DNA from 4 places in the Saccharopolyspora taberi genome. Region 1 is predicted to be linked to each of the others. Evidence: riboswitches for the same ligand, from Rfam matches in the RefSeq annotation. Region 1 holds a riboswitch; each other region holds the start of a gene.
The links. Region 1 has a riboswitch for cobalamin ahead of cobN (cobaltochelatase subunit CobN). Riboswitches for the same ligand answer to the same signal wherever they lie in the genome.
Positions count from the first base shown of each region.

Region 2: it holds a riboswitch for cobalamin, as region 1 does, so the genes downstream of both, ABD691_RS17470 (Rossmann-like domain-containing protein) here and cobN (cobaltochelatase subunit CobN) in region 1, are expected to answer to the same signal.
Region 3: it holds a riboswitch for cobalamin, as region 1 does, so the genes downstream of both, ABD691_RS06270 (magnesium chelatase ATPase subunit I) here and cobN (cobaltochelatase subunit CobN) in region 1, are expected to answer to the same signal.
Region 4: it holds a riboswitch for cobalamin, as region 1 does, so the genes downstream of both, ABD691_RS32575 (ribonucleoside-diphosphate reductase subunit alpha) here and cobN (cobaltochelatase subunit CobN) in region 1, are expected to answer to the same signal.

Region 1 covers NZ_BAAAUX010000044.1:6,495-11,974, reverse strand. The annotation lists gene cobN (cobaltochelatase subunit CobN) at 1-3,349, opposite strand, end outside; cobalamin riboswitch at 3,439-3,560, opposite strand; gene cobG (precorrin-3B synthase) at 3,694-4,869, shown strand; gene ABD691_RS32830 (precorrin-8X methylmutase) at 5,097-5,480, shown strand, end outside.
Region 2 covers NZ_BAAAUX010000014.1:688,852-694,331, reverse strand. The annotation lists gene ABD691_RS17480 (MFS transporter) at 1-611, opposite strand, end outside; gene ABD691_RS17475 (PLP-dependent cysteine synthase family protein) at 608-1,687, opposite strand; gene ABD691_RS17470 (Rossmann-like domain-containing protein) at 1,684-2,493, opposite strand; cobalamin riboswitch at 2,741-2,910, opposite strand; gene ABD691_RS17465 (maleylpyruvate isomerase family mycothiol-dependent enzyme) at 2,974-3,801, opposite strand; gene ABD691_RS17460 (class I adenylate-forming enzyme family protein) at 3,844-5,442, opposite strand.
Region 3 covers NZ_BAAAUX010000005.1:343,183-348,662, reverse strand. The annotation lists partial or broken gene ABD691_RS06270 (magnesium chelatase ATPase subunit I) at 1-1,150, opposite strand, end outside; cobalamin riboswitch at 1,188-1,372, opposite strand; gene ABD691_RS06265 (GNAT family N-acetyltransferase) at 1,411-1,878, opposite strand; gene ABD691_RS06260 (S1 family peptidase) at 1,952-2,725, opposite strand; gene ABD691_RS06255 (LysE family translocator) at 3,051-3,680, shown strand; partial or broken gene ABD691_RS06250 (MFS transporter) at 3,801-4,808, opposite strand; gene ABD691_RS06245 (LysR family transcriptional regulator) at 4,935-5,480, shown strand, end outside.
Region 4 covers NZ_BAAAUX010000043.1:2,006-7,485, reverse strand. The annotation lists gene ABD691_RS32580 (glycoside hydrolase family 3 protein) at 1-984, opposite strand, end outside; cobalamin riboswitch at 1,097-1,295, shown strand; gene ABD691_RS32575 (ribonucleoside-diphosphate reductase subunit alpha) at 1,424-3,832, shown strand; gene ABD691_RS32570 (ribonucleotide-diphosphate reductase subunit beta) at 3,888-4,961, shown strand; gene ABD691_RS32565 (zinc ribbon domain-containing protein) at 5,119-5,418, shown strand.

The DNA of each region.
Region 1 (5,480 bases):
ACAGGTAGTCCACGGTCGCCGCCAGCTCGAAGGCGCCCTTGTACCCGTGCCGCCGCATCGCCGACAGCCAGCGCGGGTTGACCACGCGGGCGCGGAACACCCGGGAGGTCTCCTCGGTCAGCGACCGGGTGCGGATCGAGTCCGGCCGGGTGCTGTCGCCGATGTAGGCCGCCGGGGCCCTGCCGGTCAGCGCCCGGACCGTGGCGATCATGCCGCCGTGGTACTGGAAGTAGTCGTCGGAGTCGGCGATGTCGTGCTCGCGGGTGTCGGTGTTCTTGGCCGCCACCGAGATCCGCTTGTACGCGGTCTCCATGTCCCCGCGCGCCGGGGCACCGTCGAGGTCGCGGCCGTAGGCGAAGCCGCCCCACACCGCGTAGACCTCGGCCAGGTCGCGGTCGTCGCGCCAGTTGCGGCTGTCGATCAGCGGCAGCAGCCCGGCACCGTAGGCGCCCGGCTTCGAGCCGAAGATCCGCATGGTGGCGCGGCGCCGGTCGCCGTGCGAAGCGGTGTCGGCCCGGACGTGGGCGCGGACGAAGTTCTGCTCGTCCGGCTCGTCGAGCTCGGCCACCAGCCGCACCGCGTCGTCGAGCAGCGCGACCACGTGCGGGAAGGCGTCCCGGAAGAACCCGCTGATGCGGACCGTGACGTCGATGCGCGGCCTGCCCAGCTCGTCGAGCGGGATCACCTCCAGGCCGTTGACCCGCCGCGACGCCTCGTCCCAGGTCGGCCGCACGCCCAGCAGCGCCAGCACCTCGGCGATGTCGTCACCCGAGGTCCGCATGGCGCTGGTGCCCCACACCGACAGCCCGACCGAGCGCGGCCAGTCGCCGGTGTCGGCGCGGTAGCGCTCCAGCAGCGAATCGGCGATCGCGTGCCCGGTCTCCCAGGCCAGCCTGCTGGGCACCGCCTTCGGGTCGACCGAGTAGAAGTTGCGGCCGGTCGGCAGCACGTTGATCAGGCCGCGCAGCGGCGAACCGCTCGGCCCCGCCGGGACGTAACCGCCTTCGAGCGCGCGCAGCGTCGCCGTCATCTCGTCGGTCGTCGCCTCCAGCCTCGGCACGACCTCCGCCGCCGCGAACTCCAGCACGCGCACCACCGCGCCCTCGGAGCTGCCCAGCACCTCGGCGCACACGTCGGCCGCTGCCGCGGCCTCCCAGTCGCGCGCCTCCATGCCCTCGACCAGCGCCTGCGCGCGGGTCTCGACCTCGTCGACCCGGCCGCGCTCCGCGCTGCCGTCCTCGGCGAGCCCGAGCGCTTCGCGCAGACCGGGCAGCGCCGCGCTCCGCCCGCCCCACATCTGCCGCGCCCGCAGCATCGCCAGGACCAGGTTGACCCGGGCTTCGCCCGAAGGCGCCTCGCCCAGCACGTGCAGGCCGTCGCGGATCTGGGCGTCCTTGACCTCGCACAGCCAGCCGTCGACGTGCAGCAGCATGTCGTCGAACTCGGCGTCGTGCGGCCGTTCGTCCAGCCCGAGGTCGTGGTCGAGCTTGGCGGCCTGCATCAGCGTCCAGATCTGGCTGCGGATCGCGGGCAGCTTGGCCGGGTCCATCGCGGAGATGTTGGCGTGCTCGTCGAGCAGCTGCTCCAGCCGCGCGATGTCGCCGTAGCTCTCGGCCCGCGCCATCGGCGGCACCAGGTGGTCGACCAGGGTGGCGTGCACCCGCCGCTTGGCCTGGGTGCCCTCGCCGGGGTCGTTGACCAGGAACGGGTAGATCAGCGGGAGGTCGCCGAGCGCGGCGTCCGGGGAGCAGGACGCCGACAGGCCCGCGGTCTTGCCGGGCAGCCACTCCAGGTTGCCGTGCTTGCCCAGGTGGACCATGGCGTGCGCGCCGAACTCGTCGATCAGCCAGCGGTAGGCGGCCAGGTAGTGGTGGCTCGGCGGCAGGTCCGGGTCGTGGTAGATCGCGATCGGGTTCTCGCCGAAGCCGCGCGGCGGCTGCACCATGATCGCGATGTTGCCCGCGCGCAGGGCGGCCAGCACGATCTCGCCGTCGGGGTCCTGCGACCGGTCGACGAACAGCTCGCCCGGCGGCGGGCCCCAGTGCTGCTCGATCTCGGCGCGCAGGTCCGCGGGCAGCTGCCGGTACCACTCGGTGTAGCGCCTGGCCGGGATGCGGACGGGGTTCCCGGAGATCTGCTCCTCGCTGAGCCAGTCCGGGTCCTGGCCGCCCGCCGCGATCAGCGCGTGGATCAGCGCGTCGCCGTCCTGCGCGGCCACGCCGGGCAGCTCGTCCTCGGCGCCGACGTCGTAGCCGCGCTCCCGCAGCTCGCGCAGCAGGCGCACCGCGCTGGCCGGGGTGTCCAGGCCGACGGCGTTGCCGATCCGGGAGTGCTTGGTCGGGTACGCCGAGAGCATCAGCGCGATCCGCTTGTCCGCCGCCGGGACGTGCCGCAGCCGCGCGTGGTTGACCGCGATCCCGGCGACCCGCGCCGCCCGCTCGGGGTCGGCGACGTAGACCGGCAGGCCCTCGGCGTCGTTCTCCTTGAACGAGAACGGAACCGTGATCAGCCTGCCGTCGAACTCCGGCACCGCGACCTGGGTGGCCATGTCCAGCGGGGACAGGCCCTCGTCGTTGTCCTCCCACGCCTCGCGGGAGCTGGTCAGGCAGAGTCCTTGCAGGATCGGGATGTCCAGCTCGGCGAGCGCGCCGACGTCCCAGGCCTCGTCGTCGCCGCCCGCCTGCGCGGTCGCGGGCTTGGTGCCGCCCGCGGCGAGCACGGTGACGACCAGCGCGTCCGCGCGGCGCAGCTGCTCCAGCAGCTCCGGCTCGGGCGTGCGCAGGGAGGCGCAGAAGATCGGCAGCGCCTGGCCCCCGGCGTTCTCGATCGCCTCGCACAGCGCGTGCGCGAACGCGGTGTTGCCCGCCATGTGGTGCGCCCGGTAGTAGAGCACCGCGACCGTCGGGCCCTCGGCGGCCTGCGGCGTCCGGTCCAGCAGGCCCCAGGTGGGGGTCTCGATCGGCGGGGCGAAGCCGTGGCCGGTGAGCAGGATCGTGTCCGAGAGGAACTTGTGCAGTTCGGCGAGGTTGTCCGGGCCGCCCTGGGCGAGGTAGGCGTGCGCCTCGGCGCAGACACCGCCGGGCACCGTCGAGCACTCCATCAGCTCCGCGTCGGGCGCCTGCTCACCGCCGAGGACCACGACCGGGCGCGGACCGGCCAGCAGCGCGTCCAGGCCCTCCTCCCAGGCCCGGCGACCGCCGAGCAGCCGGACGACCACGAGGTCGGTGCCCTCCAGCAGCGGCGGCAGGTCGTCCACGCCGAGGCGGGCGGGGTTGCCGAGCCGGTAGCCCGCGCCGCTGGCCCGCGCGCTGAGCAGATCGGTGTCCGAAGTGGACAGGAGCAGGATCATGCGACTCGCTCCGTTCGGGACGTGCGGGTACGCGGCATGACGGCACCTTCCTCGGGGTCCTCGCCCCGGGTCTCGGGTTGCGGCGACCGGAGTCTCCTGGCTCCCGGATCAACGCTCGCTCCGTCTTCCCGCCCGGCTGGGCAGTGACCTGGGTGGAGTCCGCTCCCCGGTGACAGTGGCGGGACCGCGCCGGACTCGCACCGGCTTCCTCCGCTGTCGCCGCGTTCAACGCTGTGACCACTCTCCGCAACGGGACGATCTTCCGTCAAGTTCGCGGGCGCATGACGCACGTCGCAGCGGCTTGGTTTGCGTCCGCAACAATCCCGGGCCGTAGTATCTGCCGGGTGTCCAGAACCGAACGCGACGCCTGCCCCGGTGCCCTGCGGGTGCACGCCGCCGCCGACGGCGGCCTGGCCCGCGTCCGGGTGCCGGGCGGTGCGCTGACCCCGGAGCAGTTCCGCGCGCTGGGATCGGCCGCCGCGGAGCTAGCGGACGGCACGCTCGAACTGACTTCACGGGCGAACTTCCAGGTCAGGGGCCTGGCGGCGGGTGCGGAACACGAGCTGGCCGAGCGGCTGTCGCAAGCCGGCCTGCTGCCTTCGGTGACCCACGAACGGGTCCGCAACATCATCGCCTCGCCGTACGGGAACGGGCTGCTGGACGCCCGCGCGGTGGCGGGCGAGATCGACCGGATCCTGTGCGCGACACCCCGGCTGGCCGAGCTGTCCGGGCGGTTCCTGTTCGCCGTCGACGACGGCAGCGCCGACGTCATCGCGCTGCGCCCGGACGTCGGGTTGTTCGCGCTGGAGCCGGACGTCGTCGCGCTGGTGCTGGCCGGGCGCGACTCCTGTGCGCGATCGACGCCGGACGCGGCGGCCGGGCTGGCGATCGCGGCGGCGGAGGCGTTCCTCGACCTGCGCGCGGGCCAGGAGTGGCGGATGTCCGAGCTCGCCGACGCCGGCCGGGTCGCCGCCCGGCTCGGGCCGACCGGCGAACCGGTCGAGGTGCCCGCGACACCGCCCGCCACGCACGCGCAGGTCGGCGCGGTCTTCGAGCGCGACGGCCGGGTCACCGCGGCGGTCGGCGCCCCGCTGGGGCGGTTGTCGCGGCGGCAGGTGGATATCATCACCGCCGCGTCCGAGGCCGCCGGTGGCCTCCGCCCGACCCCGTGGCGGACCCTGGTGCTGCCGGGTCTGCCGGTGGCCGCCGCCGCCCGATGGCTGTCCGAGCTGGACGCGAACGGCCTGGTCGTGGACCCGTCCGCAGCCGCGGCGGGGGTGACCGCCTGCACCGGCAGGCCCGGCTGCGCCAAGGCGCTGGCCGACGTCCGCGCCGACGCGCGGCGCGTCCCGGCCGGGGACCTGCCGGTGCACTGGTCGGGCTGCGCGCGCCGGTGCGGCAGGCCGCAGGGCCGGGTCGTGGAGGTGCTGGCCACCGAGGCCGGCTACGAGGTCGACGGCGAGTTCCGCACGTCCGACGAGGTACCCGCCGCGCTGGGCGCGGCACGGAGGAAACGGTGAACGAGAGCAAGGACGGTCGACCCGTCGGGTCCGGCGGGGAAGGTCGATCTGTTGAATCCGGCGGGGACGTTCGGCCCGTCGGGTCCGGCGAGGACGCTCGGCCCGTCGGGTCCGGCAAGGACGGGCGACCCGTCGAACCCGGCGGGGAAGGTCGACCCGTCGAATCCGGCAAGGACGGGCGACCCGTTGAACCCGGCGAGCACGGTCGAACCGCCGGGTCCAGCGCGGTGCCCGACTACATCCGGGAAGGGGCGGAGATCTACCGCCGCTCCTTCGCGACCATCCGCGCCGAGGCGGACCTGAGCGGGCTGCCGCCGGAGGTCGCCGGGGTCGCGGTGCGGATGATCCACGCCTGCGGGATGGTCGATCTCGTCGACGACCTGGCCTACTCCGAACGCGCGGTGCTCGACGCCCGGGCCGCGCTGCGCGCGGGCGCGCCGGTGTTCTGCGACGCGGCGATGGTGGCCGCCGGGGTCACCCGCCGCAGGCTGCCCGCCGACAACGACGTGATCTGCACGCTCGCCGAGCCGCGGGTCCCGGAGCTGGCCCGGGAGCTGGGCACCACCCGCAGCGCGGCGGCGCTGGAGCTGTGGCGGGACCGGCTGGCCGGT
Region 2 (5,480 bases), on a different contig from region 1:
ACCTCGCGCCAGCTGCCCAGGACGCTGCCGCGCTGCGGAGCGCGGTCCTGGCGGGGCAGGACGACGATCTGCGCGACCGTCAGCACGGCGAAGGCGATGCACGCCACCAGCGCGGTCACCCGGAAGTCGACCGCGAGCAGGGCCGCGCCGAGCAGCGGGCCGACGAGCGTGCCCGCGTGCGCGAAGACGTTGAACACCGCGAACGTCTCGGCCCGCCGCTCCCCGGCCTCGTGCATGATGTAGGTGCGCACCGCCGGGTTGAACAGGGCACCGGCCAGACCCGTGAGCACGGCGGCGGTGAACAGCCCGGGCAGCGCGGTGAACACGCCGAACAGCCCGAAGGAAACCACCCGCAGCGCGCAGCCGGTGATGATCATCGGCCGGCAGCCGAGCCGGTCCGCCGCGGTGCCGCCGAGCAGGAACATCCCCTGCTGACTCAGGTTCCGCACCCCGAGCACCAGGCCGATCACCGCGGCGCCGTGGCCGAGCTGGCCGCTCATGTAAGTGGCCAGGAACGGCAGCAGCATGTAGAAGCCGACGTTGATGCCGAACTGGTTGATCACCAGCAGCCGCGACGCGGGCGAGAGCTGCCGGAAGTCCGCGGCCCTCACGTCCGGTCCCCGCAGGTCTCGCAACCGGCTCCGCCGCACGGGTCGGCCACCTCGCGCGTCCTGGTCCAGCCGGAGTCCACTTCGGATGGTGAACTCGCCCGGGGGACCAGGCCGTGGTCGAGGTGATAGGCGTCGTCGAAGATGGTCTGCCAGTACCGGTGCGGGCCGTCCGGGAACACCCCGCACACCAGGTCCGACCCCAGTTCCCGCGCGCACCACGCGGCCACCAGCGCGACCGCGCCGGTGCTCCAGCCGCCGGTGACGAACGAACCCGCGGCGAGCCTGCGGCAGGCGTCGGCGGCTTCGGCCGGGCCGACCCAGTGCACCTCGTCGAAGATCTCGTAGGCGACGTTGCGCGGGTGGATGCTGCTGCCGAGCCCGCGCATCAGCCGCGGCGCGGCGGTCCGGCCGAACACCGTCGAGCCGACCGAGTCCACGCCGACGATCCTGATGTGCGGCCAGCGCTCGCGGACCACCGACGCGATTCCCGCGCTGTGCCCGCCGGTTCCGACGCTGCACACCAGGACGTCCAGCCGCTCGAACTGGCCGATGAGCTCCTTGCCGAGCGCGGCGTACCCGGCCGGGTTGTCGGGGTTGTTGTACTGGTCCGGCCAGTAGGCGCCCGGCCGCCGCGACAGCACCCGCGCCACGCGGTCACGCCGGGCGCGCTGCCATCCGCCGGTGGGGTGGGGCTGCCGCACGATCTCGACCTCGGCGCCGTGCGCCCGCAGCAGGGCGTGCGTCATCCCGTCGAGCTCGCTGTCGGCCACGACCACCACCGGGTGGCCCAGTGCGGACCCGACGCAGGCCAGGCCGATGCCGAGCGTGCCGCTGCTGGATTCCACGACCGTCGCCCCGGGCAGCAGTTCGCCACGCCTGCGCGCTCCCCGGATCAGCGACAGCGCCGCCCTGGCTTTCATCCCGCCGGGGGCGAAACCTTCGAGCTTCGCCCAGAAACCCGGGTGCGGCCGGGGGAGCGGGGCGTCGATCCGCAGGACCGGGGTGTTGCCGACGAGTTCCAGCACGGAACGGCACCTGGGGCCGCCCGCGGTCCAGGAGGTGCTGACGGCGGTCACGGGCGCTCACCGGTTTCCGCCGCGTAGAGGTGGATGTCGGTGCTGTCACCGGTCAGCCAGAAAAACGGGTACGGCTCGGCCGACAGGGCGTGCACGTCCGCGCCGAGCAGTTCGCGCAGTACCGCGCTGCCGGTTTGCGCGAACAGCACCAGCGGCAGCCGCTGCTCGCGGCAGAACGCGGAGATCTCGTCGAAGGTCCCGTTGCCCAGCACCATTCCGGACGCCAGCACCGCCTGCGCCCCGGTCATCGCCTGCCGGTGGTCCGGCACGATCGGCTCGTCCCACTCGGTGCGACCGCCCTTGAGATCGCACGGAACGCACCGTGCGCCGCGCTCGCGCAGGGCGGCCAGCAGCGAGTTCACCACGCCGATCACGGCGACGGTGTCGCCCTCGGCAAGCGGCACGAGCTTCGCGACCTCCCGCGCGCGAGCAGTGGACTTGGCCAGCGACGTCCCGCCAGGGACGCGAACCGTCCTGCTGCCGGGGTGTTCGGTGTGCGGGAGCAGGAATGCGAGATAGGCGTCGAGGACCGCGACCCGCACCGCGGGCTCGGGGTGCTCAAGCAGCTCGGCGACGTTCCTGCCCACCAGATCGCGCACCGCGCCGGGATCGAGCTCGCCCGGTTCCACGGCGCAGGAACCGATCGCGCCGCCGATCCGGAGGCTGAGCACGGAGTTCGCGTAGCCGGAGCTCCGGCCGACGTGGTGTGCACTTTGGACGGTCATGAAGGCGACCGAGGTCCGGACGTGGTCCAGGCGCGCCTCGGCGGGGCGGTCCGGATCGGCCGCGCGCACTCGGTCGGCCACCGCGGTCAGGGCCGAATGCGGCGCAGGACGGGGTGGGGCTGTAGTGGGAAGCAACGGGATTCTCCACGGAATCGGCTTTTTCGAGCAGGACCGGGTTCCACCGCGAGGTGGGTGGATCAGTTCTGCGGTTCCGGTGTGGAGAAGTGCGCCGGACGGGACGGACCGGTCCGGTGGCATGGGACGGCAGCGCTGCGCGCGACGTGGTGCGGCACGTCGAAGTACCTCCTCCGGGGCTCCGCGACCCCGTGCGAATCGGCACGACGACGTCAGTCTCCTGACTCATGGATCTTCGCCGTCCGCGCGCCTTCCCACCGTTTCACCGGCAGTGGCAATCGTGCGCGGGCGGCTCCCCATTCACAGTGGCGGGACCGTGCCGGATTCGCACCGGCTTCCTGGGCGCCGTCGCATGAACTTGTGCGGTGACATTCGCAGTCCGCGCGTCGGGCTGTCAAGCAACCCCGTCGAAGATCACTTCCGCGGTCAGCGCACGATGGCCAGCAGCGAGGTCGCGGCTGCGACCAGCTCTCGGTCGCCCTCGGCGCTCGACCGCTCCCGGGCGGCCTCGACCGGGATGCCGCGGGTGGCCAGCCGCCAGAACGCGTCCTGGTCCATCGTCACCCGCGCGGCCAGGTCGGCGCCGGAGCCCAGCCGCCATCCGCTCGGAGTGCTGACCGCGAGCCAGTCACCACCGGACGGACCGGTGACGGTGAAGCCCACGGCGGTCCCGATCGGCCGGTCCTGGTCGCGGAGCGAGTGCGGCAGAGCCCGCATGAACGTGTCGATGACGGGAGCCATCAGCTCGGGATCCTCGGCGCCGGGGCGTTCGACCGCGTCGCGGATCTGCTGCTGGTGGACCCAGAACTCGGTGTAGTCGCGGGCGATGTCGAGCCAGGCCGGACTGGGGCGGTCGTCGGCCGCCCACGACACGTCGAGATCCGCCGGGGCGTCGAGGTCGCGGGCCGCCCACAGCTCGTCCAGCTGCGGGCCCAGGTGCGCCAGCAGCCCGGTCATGACCGCCGGACTGCACTGCCGGGCGGCGCGGACGAATTCCTCGTTGGTGCGCGCCAGGTACGCGGGCAGCGTCTCGTCGTCGGCGAAGACGGCGCCCCGGTGGCCGTCCCTGCTGCCGGAGAGGCGCCGCAGGTAGTCGTTGAGAACGTGCCCGACGATGTCGTGCACCGTCCACCCTGGACAGACGGTGGGGCAGTCCCAGTCTGCCGAGGGCAGTGCCGAGAGCAGGTCGAGCAGCAGCCCCCGCTCGCGCGGGTACAGCGGCCGGGTGTCGATGGCGGGTCCGAAGCCGGTCATGGCGCGATGGTCGCAGTGCGAAACCCCGGACCGCCACCGGATTCAGCTTCGCCGCAGCTCGTGCTTCCTGATCTTGCCGGTGGCCGTCTTGGGCAGCGCGCCGACGACTTCGAAGTGCTTGGGGACCTTGAACCCGGCGAGGTTCCGCTTGCAGACCGCCCGGAGTTCCTGCGGGTCGACGGTGCGGCCGGGCGCGGCGACCACGAACGCCGTCACCGCCTCGCCCCAGCGGTCGTCGGGCATCCCGATGACGGCGCACTCGGCCACGGACTCGTGCGCGAGCACTGCCCGCTCGACCTCGACCGAGGACACGTTCTCCCCGCCGGTCTTGATCATGTCCTTGGTCCGGTCGGTGAACCAGACGACGCCCTCCTCGTCGAGGTAGCCGACGTCACCGCCGTGGAACCAGCCGTGCGCGAAGGCTTCCGCGTTCGCCCCGGGGTTGTTCCAGTAGCCGTCCATCAGCTGCGGCGTCCGGTAGACGATCTCGCCCTCCTCGCCGGGCGGCAGCAAACCGCCGTCCGGGCCCATGATCCGCACGTCGGTGGTGGCCACCGGCGGGCCCCACGAGTTGTCCTTCTCGCCCTGGTGCTCGGGCCACTGGAGTTCGGACAGCGGCGTGGTCTCGGTCTGCCCGGAGCCCAGGATGACGTCGGCCCGCGGGAACGCCGCCCGGATCGCCTCCAGCCGCTGCGCGGGCATCGGCGCCATCGCGTAGATGCCCACCCGCAGCGAGGTGGTGTCGATCTCGCCGAGCCGCGGGTGGTCGAGCAGAGCGCCCCACATCGCCGGGAGCAGAGCCACGTGGGTGGCCCGCCGGACGGCGAGGTCGTCGAGCAGGGTCTCGGGGTCGAAACCCCGGTGCAGCACGGCCGTTCCACCGGTCACCAGCATCGGGAGCAACAGCACGTCGAGCCCGGTGACGTGGAACAGCGGCAGCACGATCGGCATCACCGCACCCCTGCGCCCGCGCGGCAGGCCGAACTCCAGAGCCGAGGTCAGCGACGCGATCAGCACCGCGACGTGGCTGGTGACCACGCCCTTCGGCAGCGAGGTGGTCCCGGAGGTGTAGAGGCAGTGCAGGATGTCGCGGTCCTCGACGACGACCTCCACGGTGGCCGTGTCGTTGTCGAGCAGTGCCCGGAAGTCCGCTGCGCGGCGGCCCGCGACCTCGGCGGGCGCGGAGCCGATCACGTGCACCGAACGCACCGCCGCCTCTTCGGCGGTGTGCAGCGCTTCCTCCAGCACCGGGAGGAAAGCCTCCTCGGCCACCACGGCGCGCACCCCGCTGTCGGCGAGCTGGTAGGCGATGTCGGCCGCGGGCAGCGCCAGGTTCAGCGGCATCGCGACCACGCCGATCTTCGCGCAGGCGAAGAAGGTCACCACGAACTCCCACCGGTTCTGGATCTGCAGCGCGACGGCGTCACCGCGCTCCAGCCCGTCGGCCAGCAGCCCGCGCGCCACCGCGTTGGCGCGGGCGTCCAGTTCCCGGTACGACACCTCGTGATCGCCGTCGACGACGGCGGTCCGGTCGCCGTAGGTCTGCGCGCCCCTGGTGAGCACGTCGCCCAGCGCGGCGCGGTGGGTCAGGTTCACCACCAGCGGATCGACGAGGGACAGATCGGCGTGCATTCCGCTCATCGGGACGTCCTCCCCGCTGCCGGGCCCCGGCGACGGTC
Region 3 (5,480 bases), on a different contig from region 1:
CGCCGGGTCCGTCCTCCGGGCCGTCCGGCCCGTCGTCGTCCGGCCCCCTCCCGGCTCCGCCGGGCCCCTCATCGCCGTCCGGCTCCTCGCCGGCCTCGCCGCCGCCGTCCGGCTCCTCGTCACCGCCGTCGGCGTGCTCCGCCGCCTCCGACAACGCCTGCTGGAGCTGCTCCTCCTCCACGCCCGGCTCGTCGAACGGGTCACGGCGCCGCCGGTGCGGCAGCGCCAGCCGCGCCGCCGCCTCCACGTCGGCCTCGGCAACTTCGTCGGCGCCGCGCCACGCGGCGTGCGCGACCGCGGTCCGGGCCACCACGAGGTCCGCGCGCATGCCGTCGACCTCGAACGCGGCGCACAGCGCGGAGATCCGGCGCAGCTCGGAGTCGGGCAGCGCGACCGCCTCCACCCGCTCGCGGGCAGCGACGATCCGCTCGGCGAGCGCGGCGTCCTCGGCTTCCCACTTCCGCGCGAAACCGGCGGGGTCCGCCTCGAACGCGAGCCTGCGCCGGACGACCTCGGTCCGGGTGTCGACGTCGCGCGATGCCGCGACGTGCACGGTGAGGCCGAACCGGTCGAGCAGCTGCGGGCGCAGCTCGCCCTCCTCCGGGTTCATGGTTCCCACCAGCAGGAACGACGCCGCGTGCGACACCGAGACGCCCTCGCGCTCGACGTGCGCGCGCCCCATCGCCGAGGCGTCCAGCAGCAGGTCGACCAGGTGGTCGTGCAGCAGGTTCACCTCGTCGACGTAGAGCACCCCGCGGTGCGCCGCCGCGAGCAGGCCGGGCTGGTAGGCGCGGACCCCGTCGGCCAGCGCCCGCTCCAGGTCCAGCGACCCGACCAGGCGGTCCTCGGTCGCGCCCACCGGCAGCTCGACGAGCTGCGCGGGCCGCAGCAGCGGGCGCTCGCCGTCATGCGGACCGTCGGGGCACCGCGGGTCGGCATCGAGCGGGGCGCAGCCGAACCGGCAGTCCGGCACGACCTCCAGCTCGGGCAGCAACGCCGCCAGCGCGCGCACGATCGTCGATTTCGCGGTGCCCTTCTCGCCCCGCACCAGCACCCCGCCGATGCGCGGGTGCACCGCGTTGAGCAGCAGCGCCAGCCGCAGGTCATCGTGGCCGACCACGGCGGAGAACGGATAGCGCGCAGCTGTCATGCCAGCAGTTCCTTCCTCGGGTCTCGGACGCCCCGGGTGGTGGGAACAAGAGGCGGCAGTGTCCTGACTCCCGGCTCGCCGCGGTCCCTCCGGCCTTCCCAGGTCACCCCGGTGGCTCGCGGGGGAGGTCCGCTCCCCGGTCACAGTGGCGCCGACCGTGCCGGACTCGCACCGGCTTCCTGACGCACCTCTTGCTTGTGGACCACCGTGCATCGTCGCAGACGACGATCACGGGTGGCGGCGCGCAGTAACGAGGGACACTACTTGGCGGCGGCGGGATCGCGGCGCATGTCGACGTGCGGGATGCCGTCCTCCAGGTACTCCTCGCCGGTCTCGGCGAATCCGAAGGAGCGGTAGAAGTCCAGCGCGTAGGTCTGCGCGGAGAGCACCGAAGGCGCGCGGCCGATCTCGGCCACCGCGGCGCGCATCAGCTTGCGCGCGAGCCCGAGGCCGCGGGCGGCCCGGGCGGTGCAGACCCGGCCGATCCGCAGGGTGCCGTCCGGATCCTCCAGCAGCCGCAGGTAGCCGAGCACGTAACCGTCGGCGGAGTCGATCCAGAAGTGCCTGGTGGAATCCTCCAGATCACGACCGTCGAGTTCGGGGTAGGCGCACGCCTGCTCGACCACGAACACGTCGACCCGCAACCGCAGCATCCGGTAGAAGTCTTCGGCGTCGAGATCCGCGGTGTAGGCGCGGTGCACGGAGGTCGCGAGAGGTTGGAGGGTCACCCTTACCTGGATATCACACACCGGTGGTGACCACGGAATTCCCGCAGGCCCGGAGTTGCCGACGCCACGTCGGTCAGGCCCCGGCGATCTCCCCGGCGAACCCGGACAGCCGGGTGTAGACCCCGGGCGCGTCCGGCCGCCCGCAGCCGGTGCCGAACGACACCACCCCGGTCAGCCTGCCGTCGACCACGAACGGCCCGCCGGAGTCGCCGGTGCAGGCGTCCCGGCCGCCCTCGGGGGCTCCGGCGCAGAACATCGACTTCGCGTCGAAGTCGCCGTAGGCGCGCCCGCAGTCCTCGTCGGTGTTCACCGGGACCTCGACCGACTGGAGCACCTGCGACCGCTCCCCGGACTCCGCGGTCTGGCCCCAGCCGTAGACCCGGCCGACCGTTCCCGGCTGGTACCGCGCGGCGTCGTCCGGCGCGACCAGCTCGACCGGCTGCTGCTGCACGGGCGCGCGCAGCGTGAGCACCGCGACGTCGTGGCCGCGCGCGAAGCCGCGGTACTGCGGGTGCACCCACGCCCGCTCGACCTCGCTGACCGTGCCCTCCTGGGTCCTCAGATCCACCCGGCCGGTGACCGCGCGCAGCTCCCGCGGCGACCGCCGCGCCCCGGTGATCGGGTCGACCGCGCAGTGCGCGGCGGTGACCACCTTGACCGGGCTGATCAGCGCTCCGCCGCAGAACTGGTTGCCCGCGTCGTCGGTCAGCGCCACGATCCACGGGGCGTCGGCCGGGGTCGTGGCCGATCCGCCGAGCACGCGCGGCTCGGGCGCGTCCGCCGCGGCCACCGGGTGCGCGCCTGCCAGCGCGGTCACCGCGCCCGCCACCAGAAGCGCCCGCTGCATTCCGTGCTCCACGTCCAGCCTCCACATCTCCCGGGCCATGCCAACGGCACACCGTAGCGACCTGATCACCGGAACATCAGGAGGCACAACTCACAGGCGAGCGGGAAAATATTTCGTTAAGATGGATTGCGGCGGGAAAATTTGCGGCTCACCGCTGAGTCGCACCGTCGCTCATCCGCCCCGGAACCATTCGGTCCCGACGCCCCACGGCCTCGGGACCGCTGGCCTGCGCCCAGCGCCTGCCGAGATACGCCCGATCAAGTGACACCCGGCCGTGCCGCGCCGGTCGACGCCGCACGCCCCGAGCAGGAAGGACCGCACGCTCATGGACCTGACCCCGATGCCCGCCTTCCTGCTCGCCAGCGCGATCGTGATCCTCACGCCCGGCGTCGACGCGTTCCTCCTGCTGCGCACCTCCCTGCGCTCGGGGGTGCGCCCGGGGCTGCTCACGCTCGCCGGGATCCACAGCGCGAGCATCGTCCAGGTCGCGGCCGTGATCTCCGGCCTCGGCGCGCTGATCACCCGGCAGCCCGCGGTGCTGTCGGTGCTGAAGTGGATCGGCGCGGCGTACCTGGTCTACCTCGCCGCGACGATCCTGCGCGGGCTGTGGCTGACCAGGAAGGAGTCCGCGGCGGGCGGGCTGGCCGCGACCGGGCCCGCCGATACCGCCAACCCCTTCGTCCGGGGCTTCCTGAGCAACATCACCAACCCGAAGATGCTGCTGTTCAGCCTGGCCTTCCTGCCGCAGTTCGTGGGGTCAGCGGCCGACCCCGCCGTGCAGCTGATCGGGCTCGCGGTCGTCTTCCTGGTGCTGGCCGCCGGGTGGGAGCTGACCATCGTGCTCGCCGCCGCGCGCATCGCCGACCGGCTGCGGCACCCGAGGTTCGCCAAGTCGCTGGACATGATCAGCGCGGCGGCGTTCCTGACGATCTCCGTCGGCCTGGTCGCGAGCTGACCGGCCCGCGACCAGGGCGCAGGTGAGCAGCGCGAGCGCCGCGGTCACCGCCAGGATCACCGGCGGCGACGCGATCCCGGTCAGCAGCGCGAACGCGAACGGCGCGCAGAAGCCCACGTAGGCCAGCACCCAGAACACGGCGGTCAGCCAGGCCAGCCGCGAGGGCGGCGCGATCCGGCCGACCTCGGTGAGGCAGTAGGTCACGAGCATCCCGTACCCGCCGCCGAGCAGGAGGTCGGCCGCCAGCGCGGTCACCGGTGCGGATCCCAGGACGGCCGGGACCGCCAGGGCCAGGCCCGCGGCCACCGTCAGCAGGCCCGCGACAGCGGGCGCGGTGGCGCGGCGCGCGGCGAGCCTGCGGGCGAGCGGCTGCGTCAGCAGCCCGCTGCCCGGCGTCACGGCGGTGGCGATTCCGGCGTAGATCGTTTCGAAACCGGTCAGCCCGCCGTCGACCAGGCCGGGCAGCACGCCGAAACCGACGGACGGCGCCAGGAACACCCACGGCGCGACCGGGACGACCAGCCACCGGAACCGCGGGTCCCGGATCCCGCTGGCGCGCGGCGCGGACGCGACGGGGACCGGCCTGGTCTCCGGGACGCTCGCGGCGAGCGCGAACGCACCCGCGCACAGCACGAGGTGCGGGATGTAAGCGGTGACCATCGGATGCGGCAGCCACTGCGCGATGGCCGCCGAGACCAGACCGCTCGCGCTGAACCCCGCCGAGAGCAGCAGTCCCGCGCGCCGCGCGCCGCTTCCCAGGTCGGCCGAGAGCTCCTTGACCCACGCGCTCCCGGCCGCCAGCGCCGCGCCCGTGCTCAGCCCGGTCAGCAGCCGTCCCGCGAACAGCCACGGCGTGCCGGCCGGGCCGAGCATGAGCGCGGCGGTGCCGACCGCGCTGATCCCGATCGCCCCGAACGCGACGGGCCTGCGGCCCAGCCGGTCCGCGACCGGGCCGCCCAGCAGGAGCCCGGGCAGCAGCCCGGCGACGTAGACGGCGAACAGGCTGGTGACGGTCGTCGGCGACAGGCCGAGGTGGATGCCGTAGGCGGTGAGCAGCGAGGAGAACTGGTTCGCGCCCCAGCCCGCGGCGGTCAGCAGGAAGGCCGCGCGGAACCAAGAACTTTTCATGTCCGCCAGTCCACGGCAGCGCCGGACGCGGACGCACCCCTCGTTCGGAAAACGTGAACGCTGCTCCCTTCGTGGGTGTGCGGCCTTACACCGGCCGAGGTGCCCTCGCGAATTACGCTTGAGCGCATGGATCTGCGGCGGTTGGCCTCCTTCCTCGCCGTGGCCGAGGAGAAGCACTTCGGCCGGGCCGCCGCGCGGCTTTACCTGTCCCGCGCCGCGGTGACCGGCCACGTCCAGCAGCTCGAACGGCAGCTCGGGAGCACCCTGCTGACCCGCGCGCCGGTGGAGCTGACGCCAGCGGGCGAACGGCTGGTCAAGCACGCGAGGGTGCTGATCGACACGGCCAACGCGGCCGCCGCGGACCTGGCCGACCTGCGGGTCGACGACCGGCCCTTCCGGGTCGGGATCATGGGCCACGGCTCGGCGGAGCTGACCCCGGCGTCGATGCGCGCGCTGCGGCGCGCCCGGCCGGACCTGCGGATCGCGGTGGTCACCCTCGACTTCAGCGAGGGCGAGTCGGCGCTGCTGGAGGACCGGGTGGACGTCGCGTTCGTCCGGCCCGCCCCGGTCGACGAGCGGATCACGGTCGACGTGCTGACCACCGAGCAGCGGGTCGTCGTCGTCCCCGACTCCTGGCCGGTGGCCGAGGCGCCCGGTGTCCGGCTGGCCGAC
Region 4 (5,480 bases), on a different contig from region 1:
GTTGCGCAGCAGCACGAAACCCCGCGTGGCGATCCGGCGGATCACCGGACGCGCGGACTCCGGCGGGCCGTCGGAGTCCACTTCGGACTCCTCTTCGAAGGCGCCGGTGCGGACGGCCAACCGCAGCAGCCGCAACACCTTGTCGTCGAGCACGTCCTCGCCTACCCGGCCGCTGTCGACCGCTTCGGCGAGCTTCCCGCCGCTCCACGGGCTTTCCGGTCCCGGCATGGCGAGGTCCAGCCCGCCCAGCGCGGCGCCGTCGCAGTCCCGGGTGGCGAACCAGTCCGAGATGTTGACCCCGTCCCACGACCACTCGCCCTTGAGAATCCCGTTCACCAGAGCGGAGTTCTCCGTCATCGTGCGCCCGTTGACCGAGTTGTAGGCGGTCATGATCGCCCACGGAGACGCTTCGTCCACGATGCGCCGGAACGGCTCCAGGTACACCGCCCGCAGCGTCCGCTCATCGACGACCGCGTCGTAGGTCAGCCGCTCGGTTTCGCTGTCGTTGGCCACGAAGTGCTTCGGCGTGGCCGCCACCCCGCGCGACTGGATCCCGGCGACGACCGCTGCCCCCATCTCGCCGACCAGCAGCGGGTCTTCCGAGAAGTTCTCGAAATGCCGCCCGCCGAAAGGACTTCTGTGCAGGTTCACCGTCGGCGCGAGCACCACGTGCACCCCACGGCGGCGGGCTTCGTCCCCGAAGATCTCACCGACCGTCCGCGCGACGGAGACGTCGAAGGTCGCCGCCACTGCCGATGCGACGGGCACGAGCAACGACGTGTCCCGCTCGTCCCACGCCGGACCCCGGACCCCGTTCGGCCCGTCCGACAGGACCAGCGACCGCAGGCCGATCTCGGGCACCGGGTGCAGCGTCCAGAAGTCGGCGCCGGTGAGCAGCCGCGCCTTCTGCGCCGTGGTCAGCCGGCCCAGCAGCGACCGCAGCCACCGCTCGTCGGGCTCCGGTCGTCCCGCACCAGCTACCATCACCAGCCCCTTCCGTCGGGGACCACGGTGGGCCCGCCCCTCCCCGATGTCTATTCCAGCGCACCGACACGCCGATATCTAGACCGCTTCGCAGCCGCCGAACCCAACATGTAGTGTGTGCCCCGCCGATGGATCACTACGAGGTGAGGCAACAGGGAACCCGGTGCGAATCCGGGACTGCCCCGCAGCGGTGAACGGGAACGACCGTCGTGACCGGCTGGACCGGTACGGCACTGGGCGCGAGCGCCTGGGAAGCCACGACCAGTAGGTGGCCCGTGAGTCCGAAAACCTGCCATCGGTGCGCGCACGACCGTGCGCGCCGTCCGGGGCTTCGAGGGTGAGCCCGCGCGGACCGCAGGCGACCCGTGCCGTCGTCGTGATCCCGCGTGCCCTCCTGCGCCCCGGCCGAGACCGTTCGAGCCAGTGAGGAGACAGCGCAGTGACCGAAACGCTCACCGCACCCGCGCCGCACAACACACCCGACTGGGACCGGGTCGCCGCCGTGGTCCAGCAGGCGTGCGAGGGCTTGTCGGGAGTGTCGGCCGACGCTGTGCTCGACGAGATCCGCCGGACCAGCTACGACGGCATCACCGCGGACGAGCTGGAACTGGCCCAGATCATGGCCGCGCGCACCAAGGTCGAGGCGGAGCCGAACTACTCCCGGGTCACCGCCCGGCTGCTGCTGGACCGCCTCCGCCGCGAAGCCCTGAGCCACCTCGAGGGCGCGCCGCAGGACGCCGACCAGCAGCAGATGCGCACCCGGTACGCGAGCTACTTCCAGGACTACGTCGCCCACGGCGTCCGGCTCCAGCAGCTCGACCCCGAACTCGCCGCCTTCGACCTCGCCCGGCTCGGCGCCGCGCTGCTCCCCGAGCGCGACCTGGCCTTCGACTTCCTCGGTCTGCAGACGCTCTACGACCGCTACCTGCTGCATGACGACGGCACCCGCTACGAACTGCCGCAGGCGTTCTTCATGCGGGTGGCCATGGGTCTGGCGCTGCGCGAGGACGACCGCGAGGCCAGGGCCATCGAGTTCTACCGGCTGCTGTCGTCGTTCGACTTCATGTGCTCGACGCCGACGCTGTTCAACGCGGGAACCACCCGCCCGCAGCTGTCCTCCTGCTTCCTGACCACGGTGGACGACGACCTGCACGGCATCTTCCACTCGATCAGCAACAACGCGCTGCTGTCGAAGTACGCGGGCGGCCTCGGCAACGACTGGACCCCGGTGCGCGGCATCGGCGCGCACATCAAGGGCACCAACGGGCAGTCGCAGGGCGTGGTGCCGTTCCTGAAGATCGCCAACGACACCGCGGTCGCGGTCAACCAGGGCGGCAAGCGCAAGGGCGCGGTGTGCGCCTACCTGGAGACCTGGCACGTCGACATCGAGGAGTTCCTCGACCTGCGCAAGAACACCGGCGACGACCGCCGCCGCACCCACGACATGAACACCGCGAACTGGGTTCCGGACGAGTTCATGCGCCGGGTGGAAGCAGACGAGATGTGGACGCTGTTCTCCCCCGACGAGACCCCTGACCTGCACGATCTCTACGGCGCGGCGTTCGCCGAGCGGTACCGCGCCTACGAAGCCGCGGCCGAGCGCGGCGAGATCCGGATCCACAAGCAGGTCCGCGCGGTCGACCTGTGGCGACGCATGCTGACCATGCTGTTCGAGACCGGCCACCCGTGGATCACGTTCAAGGACCCGTGCAACGTGCGCTCCCCGCAGCAGCACGCCGGGGTCGTGCACTCGTCCAACCTGTGCACCGAGATCACGCTCAACACCAGCGTCGACGAGGTCGCGGTGTGCAACCTCGGGTCGATCAACCTCGCCCAGCACGTCACCGCCGACGGCATCGACCACCAGCGGCTGGAGCGGACCACCCGCACCGCGGTCCGGATGCTGGACAACGTCATCGACATCAACTTCTACACGGTCCCCGAAGCGCGCCGGTCCAACCTCCGGCACCGCCCGGTCGGACTCGGTCTCATGGGCTGCGCCGACGCCCTTTTCGCGCAGCGGATCCCGATGTCGTCGCAGGAAGCGGTGGACTTCGCCGACCGCAGCATGGAGGAGATCAGCTACTACGCGATCTCCGCGTCCGCCGAGCTGGCGGCCGAGCGCGGCAGCTACGAGAGCTTCGACGGGTCGCTGTGGAGCCGGGGAGTGCTGCCGATCGACTCGCTCCGGATGCTCGCGGAGACCAGGAACGGCGATGTGGAGCTGGACTTCGGCACCACCCTGGACTGGGACGCCGTGCGCGAACGCGCGCGCAAGGGCATGCGCAACTCGAACGTCATGGCCATCGCGCCGACGGCGACCATCGCCAACATCTGCGGTGTCGGCCAGTCCATCGAGCCGCTGTACCGGAACCTGTACGTGAAGTCGAACATGTCCGGCGACTTCACCGCCGTCAACCCGCATCTGGTCGCCGATCTCAAGGAAGCCGGCCTTTGGGACGAGGCGATGATCTCGGACCTGAAGTTCCACGACGGCAGCCTCGCGCCGATCGAACGGATCCCGGCACGGCTCAAGGAGCTCTACGCCACCGCCTTCGAGATCGAACCGCGGTGGCTGATCGAGGCGGCGGCCCGCAGGCAGAAGTGGATCGACCAGGCCCAGTCGCTGAACCTCTACGTCGCCGCGCCCAGCGGCCGCAAGCTGGACGCCCTCTACCGGGCGGCCTGGCGCAAGGGCCTCAAAACCACGTACTACCTGCGCTCCACCAGCGCGACGCACGTGGAGAAGAGCACCCTGCGCGGCACCGACGGCAAGCTCAACGCCGTGCCCACCGAAGCCGCGGCCTGCTCGGTCGACAACCCCGACGAGTGCGAAGCCTGCCAGTAATCCAGGAGCCGGCCAGTAATACTGCTCCATCGAAACGTTCAGGGGGATTTTCCTGATGAGTGCTGACCCGATGACCGCAGCCACCGGTCTGGGCGAGATCGACCGCGCCGGGGGCCGGGTCGACGTCACCGAGAAGGCGATGATCAACTCGCGGGCGGACGTCAACCAGCTGCTGCCGCTGAAGTACGGCTGGGCCTGGGACAAGTACCTCGCGGGCTGCAACAACCACTGGATGCCGACCGAGGTCTCGATGCAGGCCGACATCGCGCTGTGGAAGTCCCGCGACGGCCTCACCGACGACGAGCGCCTGATGCTCAAGCGCAACCTCGGGTTCTTCGCCACCGCGGAGTCGCTGGTGGCCAACAACATCGTGCTCGCGGTCTACCGGCACATCACCAACCCCGAGTGCCGGCAGTACCTGCTGCGCCAGGCGTTCGAGGAGGCCGTGCACACCCACACCTTCCAGTACATCTGCGAAAGCCTCGGCCTCGACGAGGGCGAGCTGTTCAACATGTACCGGGAGATCCCGTCGATCGCGGACAAGGACGCCTGGGCCCTGCGCTACACCCAGAACCTGGAGAATCCGGACTTCGCGACCGGCACCGCGGAGGCCGACCAGGCGTTCCTGCGCGACCTGGTCGCGTTCTACGTGATCTTCGAAGGGATGTGGTTCTACACCGGTTTCGCCCAGATCCTGTCGCTGGGCAGGCGGAACAAGATGGTCGGCATCGCCGAGCAGTACCAGTACATCCTGCGCGACGAGTCGATCCACCTGAACTTCGGCATCGACTGCATCAACCAGATCAAGCGGGAGAACCCGCACCTGTGGACGCCGGAGTTCCAGGCGGAGGTGCGGCAGATGCTCGCCGAAGCCTGCGAGCTGGAAGTCGCCTACGGCCGCGACACCATGCCCCGCGGCATCCTCGGCCTCAACGCCGACCTGTGCGAGCAGTACATGCACTTCATCACCAACCGCCGCTGCGGCCAGCTCGGCCTGGAACCGGTGTTCCCGGAGACCGACAACCCGTTCCCGTGGATGTCGGAGGCGATGGACCTGAAGAAGGAGAAGAACTTCTTCGAGACCAGGGTGATCGAATACCAGTCCGGCGCGGCGCTGGACTGGGACTGAGCTTCCGCGGCCGGGCGCCCACTCCCACCAGCGCCCGGCCGCGGATCCCTGTTCACCGAACCGCCGCGGCACGGCGGTTTCGGTGAAAGCGCCGTGGCACGGCTCCGGCTCGCGTACCGTCCTCCGGGGTCCGGTCAGCAGATCAGGGAGACTCGACGTGATCATCTTCGGTTCCCGGCGGACGGTGCGGCGGGTGGCGAACCTGCTGCTGCTCTGCCGGTGCTGCAACGGCGTCTACGCCACGACGCTGAACAAGGCCGTCACGAAGTTCACGCTGTTCTTCGTCCCGCTGTTCCCGATCTACGTCAAGCACGCGCTCACCTGCACCTGGTGCGGCACGACCACCGAGATCTCCCGCGCCGAGGCCGACCGGCTCGTCCAGCAGGCCCAGGGCCAGGCCCCTCAGCAGCCGGGGCCGATGCAGCAGTTCCCCGGCGGCCGGCTCCCTCGCCAGTAGCGGACGCGGCCCTCAGCAGCAGACCGCACGTCCCTGGCAGACCGCGCGTCCGTAGCAGACCC